DNA from 2 places in the Companilactobacillus zhachilii genome. Region 2 is predicted to be linked to the other one. Evidence: predicted binding sites of a transcription regulator. Region 2 holds the regulator's gene; the other holds the start of a gene.
The links. Region 2 encodes Rex, which represses fermentation and respiration genes when NADH is low (regulators of the CRP and FNR family bind a similar motif). Its sites were predicted from a motif close to TTGTGAANTANTTCACAA; they were not measured.

Region 1 (3,220 bases), 260 kb from region 2:
CCATTGGATCATCGGCCAACTTATGACCAACCTTGGCGGTTTTTTCTGGAGATGAAATTGAACGAACAATCGTTGGTGAACCGGCTTGCCCAACACGCTCACTATCTAGTTGTAAATCACTAGCATGCCAAGTTGTGATTGGTTTAGCAAAGCTCTTGGTAATTTCAACGACATTAGTATATTTAGGTTGATTGATCGTATCTGTAACAGTCAATAGTAGTGGCAATTGAGCTGTGATTTCTTGAGCAACATTATCTAAATTACGTTTGATCACTAATTTATTATCTTGAGCAGTTACTTCATTAGCATATGTGACTTGTGGTACCTGCAATAGCTCGGCCATAATTGGTCCCACTTGTCCCGTATCGGCATCAACTGATTGTTGTCCTAAAATAACTAAATCGACATCACCAATCTTTTTAATGGCTTTACCCAAGACGTAACCAGTGGCCAAAGTATCGGCTCCAGCAAAGGCACGGTCAGATAAAAGAACTGAACTATCAGCACCCAAAGCTAAAGTTTCACGTAATGACACAGCAAAATCATCAGGTCCCATAGTTAAAGTAATTACTTCTCCACCAACATTTCGTTTGATTTCTAAAGCGGTCTCTAAAGCGTGAAGGTCATATGAATTTATTACGCCACCTAGACCACGACGATCGATATTTTTCGTTTTTTCATCAATTTTGACATTCGTAGTTTCTGGTACTTGCTTAATACAAACAACTATTTTCATAATTTTCCTCCTAGGCCCGATTCTTTGCTTCAATGAGTGCAATGGCTGTCCGCATCTTTTCTACGGTTCCTTCAGCTATTTCCATAGCTCTAGCATCTCTAATTAAATGTTCAACTGGATAATCAAGACTGTATCCATAGCCACCTAAAATCTGTAAGGCATCATCTCCAGATTTAACCGCACTACGACTTCCATAAGCCTTAGCCATAGCAGCTTCTTCTTCATAATCTTGACCATGATCTTTTAACCAAGCAGCTTTTTGATAAAGCAATTTGGTTGTTTCTTTGGCAACAGCAATATCAGCTACTTTTCTTTGAATACCTTGCATCTGAATAATCGGCGTATCGATTGCCTTACGATGAGTTGCATAATCAGTGACAATATCTAATTCATGTTCCATAATTCCGGTCAAAACTGCTCCCATGAGCACACGAGCATCATTATGGGCGCTATCACCAATTTCCTTTCCCATACCAACTTTACCTAAGAGATGATTTTCATCAACTTCTATATTATTCATGACGATTTCGCCAACGGGTACACCTGTCAAGCCAAGGAAGTTTTCTTGTTTACCATATTCGAAACCTTCCATATCTTTATCAACGACAAAGAATGATAATTCTTCCGGAGCAGTCTTCACTAAGACACAATATATTTCAGCCAATCCACCATTAGTGATCATGATTTTATCACCATTGATGATCCACTTATCGCCCTTCTTTTCAGCATGTGAGGTTATTCCTAAAGGATTGGAACCTCCACTTGGTTCAGTCATAGAAAAAGCTATGATTCGTGATTTAGCTTGTGGAAGATACTCATCTTTTAAAGCTTGATTACCATACTTCACAATCTGATCAACCGATTTGAAGTGACCTTCAAGAGTAACACCTAAACTAGCATTACCACGCGCGATTTCATTGATCATTGCAGCAGTAGTTTCACCATCAAATCCAGCTCCACCGTACTCTTCAGGCAACATTGTACTTAGAAAATCATATTGCTTGATCTTGTTCAAGAGATCATTGACATAAGAACGCGTATGATCAATTTCCATATCATACGGAGCCACTTCATTTTCAGTAAACGACTTGACCATTCTTAAAAGGATTTCTTTACTTGTTTGTTTTTGATCCATCAGAATTCTCCTCACATGTTAATTTTTTCACATACATATGTAAAAAAATATCCAACGATATTTTAATGATTTCATCATAAGATATTTATTTGAAATTGTCCATATAATTATTTTATATATAAAAAGATAACGTTAATATATGTAAGCTATTCATTTATTCAAAATATACCTTAATTCTTAGACAAATTGCTAACTCATAGTGGCCCGAAGCGCTTGACACATTTGACTAATACAATGCGTTCTTTAGTTCTTAGCTAAATCAAAATATACTTTAAACCTTAAGACTCTGGGAGTTATTGATGTGCTTTAAAATGTAATACTTCCATTTACCAACTATTTATTCAAAACAAAAAATAACCTAGCCGGAAGGGCCCAGAAAATTAGGTCGCCGTGAAGGTGGCGTTAGGGATTTATCCCTTACACCACGGGACGACTTTTGAAATTCGCGCACCTTGCGAAGTTCAAAATCGAGATTGGAGACCTTGGCTCCAATCGGTCCCCACAGCGACCTAATTTTCTGGGCCCTTCCGGCGGACTAATACCATCTCCACATCATGCTTAACCTTTAGCTATACACAAAAAAGCTGACGATAAAAATCGTCAGCTTTTAATTATTTATTGTTTGAAAATTTCGTATTGTTAGCCCAAGTATCAGTTAAGAAGTAGCTATCCATCTTATATTGAGTATCTTTAGGATTTGCTTTCTTATCCTTATAGAAGCCCTTTAGGTGATGGTCAAGCATCAACCAACCACGCCAACCCATGTGAATAGTATCTTCGGCGATATAGTTTGGATTCTTAACATGTGATAGGTCCACAATATTGTTGAAACCTTGTGATCTTAATTGATATTTGATTTTTGTATCAAAGTTAGTAATCGTACTCATTGGCATCCCAGTATACTTGACCCAATGTGGGTTAACCGGTTGGATAACGAACATTACTTCGGTCTTGTTTTGTGCAAACATATATAACAAAGCTTGGAAGTCATTGTATTCAGGTGAATGAGTATATGTTACATGACGGTGCGCATTCTTATATCTAACGATTCTCTTTTTCAATTCCTTCTTATAAAAGGAATTTCCGATTTGCAAATCATTATCACTTGAGTGCTTAGCTGCTAATTTAGTAGCTAGTTTATTTAAATCTTTGTAATCATACTTATCGGGTAATTGACTAGCTGCACGATCAATTGCTTTTTCATGGTCATTCATGGAAATTGAACCAAACAAATCATCTTGGCTCTGCAAACTAGAACGAGCAAAGTTTTTAATATAGAAACGTTGGAAGCTAGTAATTTCCTTACCTTCAGAGATTCGTTTCAAAGCACCATCTTCAATCGGTCCTTT
Region 2 (3,220 bases):
ATCCAAGTCACCTGACAACTTCCAAGCATCAACTGTTGCTGGAACTATCAAATGGATACCTTTCTTCAAATCATAATCTTTACCATCAACGGTAATCTTACCTTCTCCACTTAACACAGAGATTAATGTATACTTACCAATTTGGTGGTGTAATTCAACTGGTTCTTTGATTTCCCAGTGATAAACTGAGAAAAATGGTGATACTGGTGGTTGAACGAAGGTTGTAAATTTATTTTGTCCAACTTGTTTTGATTCGATATTTAATTTTGGATCTTTATGAGGAACGGTAATTGTGTCTTCTGATTGTTTAATGTGAAGATCACGTTTCTTGCCTGTTGTCTTGTCGACACGATCATAGTCATACAAGCGATATGTTGTATCTGAACTTTGTTGGGTTTCCAAGGCCATGATACCCTTATTCAAAGCATGCACAGTTCCACTTGGTACGTAATAGAAATCGCCTGTCTTAACAGGAACTTTTCTCAATAAGTGGTCCCAATCGCCTGATTCGATCATTTGATCAAGTTCAGCTTTATTCTTAGCATTGTGACCGTAAATCAAGTATGAACCTGGTTCAGCATCAATGATATACCAGCATTCAGTCTTACCTAATTCATGCTCATGTTCAGCAGCATAGGCATTATCTGGGTGCACTTGAACAGAAAGACTTGCTTCAGCATCCAAAATTTTTGTCAACAATGGGAAGACTTTGCCTTTAGGATTGCCAAATAGTTCACTATGATTTTTCCAAAGGTCATCAACGTATTGACCAGCAAATTCGCCGTTTTCAACTTCTGATCTGCCATGTGGGTGTCCAGAAATAGCCCAGCATTCACCGATAGTGCCATCAGGAATGTTATAACCAAATTTAGTTTCTAATTTTCTGCCGCCCCAGATTTTTTCATGGAAGACAGGTTTCAAAAATAATGGTTCACTCATAAAAAAATTCCCCCAAAAGTTTAGTTTGTCTCTTCGTTCATTGACTTATCACGATCCAAGAAGAAAATCAGTGTCTGCAATTCATTAGCTAAGTCAACATAATGAACACGGATACTGTTTGGAACATTGATGATAACTGGTGTAAAGTTCAAGATTCCTCGAACCCCTGCATCAGCTAACAAGTCAGCCGTCGTTTGTGCAGCGTTTGATGAAACTGTCAAAATACAGACATCGATCTGTTGCAAGTTAAGTTGTTCCTTCAATTCACTAATATCGTAAACTGGAACTCCACTCTTAACTGTACCGACAATTTCCTTATTTATATCAAAAGCTGCCGCAATTCGAACATTATTCGTCCGAGAAAAGTTATAATTTAGTAAGGCGTTACCTAAATTACCAACTCCAACTAAGGCTACATTGGTTCGTTTATCTTGATTCAACAGCTTCTTAAAGAAGACCACTAAATCGTTTACATCGTAGCCATAACCACGTTTCCCAAGTGCACCTAGATATGAGAAGTCACGTCTAATTGTAGCACTATCAATCTTGACCCCTTCTGATAATTCACCAGAGGAGATTTTTTTTGTACCTTCATCCTTGAGAAATTGGAAGTAACGATAATAAATTGGTAAACGCTTTATTGTTGCGTTTGGAACTGTTGTTTTTGTCATAATTTACCACCATATGTGTGTCATTTCACTAACATTCATAGTAAATAAAAATCACTAAAAACGCAATACGTTAAACCTATAAAGGCATAAATTATTAATTAATGATAAAATTGTGAATACATAAAGGAGTTATATTTTGATTTTATTACAAGCACAAAACATTACGAAAAATTTCGGAACAAAGAAACTTTTTTCCAATGTCAGTTTTGAGATTCAAGACAACAGCCGCATCGGTTTAGTCGGTCGAAACGGTGTCGGAAAATCAACTTTGTTGAAGATTATCTCTGATCAAGAGAGTTACAACAGTGGCAATATTGCCCTAAAAAAAGATACTAATATTGGTTATTTAGCCCAGGATTCTGGACTCGATAGTGACAATCAAATCTTTTTGGAAATGGAAAAAGTTTTTGATTATCTTAAAGAACAAGAAAAGAAAATGCACGCTCTAGAAGAGAAACTTGCCAATCCAAATGTCGACGATTACGATGCCATTCTGAAACAATATGACCAACTACAAAATACTTTCCGTCAAGAAAATGGTTACGGTTATCAATCAGAAATCCGCAGCGTTCTAAAGGGATTCGGCTTTGATGAAGATGTTTGGAAAAACCAAATTTCTACTCTTTCTGGTGGTGAAAGATCTCGTTTAGCTATGGCAAAGATGCTTTTGGAACATCACGATATCTTACTTTTGGATGAACCGACTAACCATTTGGACATCAATACCGTCGAATGGTTAGAAAGTTATCTGAAAGGTTATCGTGGTGCATTAGTTATCGTTTCCCATGACCAATACTTCCTTGATAAAGTTACGACCGAGATTGTTGAAATCAATCAACATTCATCAACTCACTACTCTGGTAATTATTCTTTCTACTTGCAAGAAAAGAAAAAGAACCAAGAAGTTGCTTGGAAACATTACGAAGAACAACAAGCTGAAATCAAGAAAACTGAAGAGTACATTCAAAAAAATATTGTTCGTGCTTCAACAACTAAGATGGCCCAGAGTCGTCGTAAAAAGTTGGAACACATGGATGTTTTGGAACGTCCTGGCAGTGATCAAGGTTCAGTTCACTTCTCATTTGATATCGACAAAGAAAGTGGTAACGATGTTTTACTAGTCAAAGATGCTGCAATCGGATACGATAACGAAATCATGTCTGAGCCTATCAACTTAGATGTCAAAAAAGGTGAACGCGTTGGTATCATTGGACCAAATGGTATTGGTAAATCAACTTTTCTTAAATCAATTTTAGGTAAAATTCCTCTAATCAAAGGAACTAGTCAATTTGGTGCCAATGTTCAAGTCGGTTACTACGACCAGAATTTAAAGGGCCTTGATCCTAAAAAAGACGTTCTTCACGAAATCTGGGACCGTTATCCACGACTAGATGAACAAATTATCCGCAAAAAGTTAGGTGCTTTCCTATTCAGCGGTGATGATGTTCTCAAGCCAGTTGCAGGACTATCTGGTGGTGAAAAAGCTCGATTAACATTAACAAAATTATCAATGGAAAATAATAATTTTCTTGTAATGGACGAACCGACAAACCACTTGGACATTGACAGTAAGGAAGTCCTAGAAGATGCCCTCAAGAGTTTTGCCGGAA

Region 1: D1B17_RS10735 (acyl-CoA dehydrogenase family protein) is a predicted target of Rex. The motif match lies at 1,887-1,904, and genes of this name have one in related genera.

The regions. Positions count from the first base shown of each region.
Region 1 covers NZ_CP031933.2:2,314,856-2,318,075, forward strand. The annotation lists gene D1B17_RS10730 (electron transfer flavoprotein subunit beta/FixA family protein) at 1-736, opposite strand, end outside; gene D1B17_RS10735 (acyl-CoA dehydrogenase family protein) at 747-1,871, opposite strand; gene dltD (D-alanyl-lipoteichoic acid biosynthesis protein DltD) at 2,483-3,220, opposite strand, start outside.
Region 2 covers NZ_CP031933.2:2,057,725-2,060,944, forward strand. The annotation lists gene manA (mannose-6-phosphate isomerase, class I) at 1-939, opposite strand, end outside; gene D1B17_RS09485 (redox-sensing transcriptional repressor Rex) at 960-1,610, opposite strand; gene D1B17_RS09490 (ABC-F family ATP-binding cassette domain-containing protein) at 1,747-3,220, shown strand, end outside.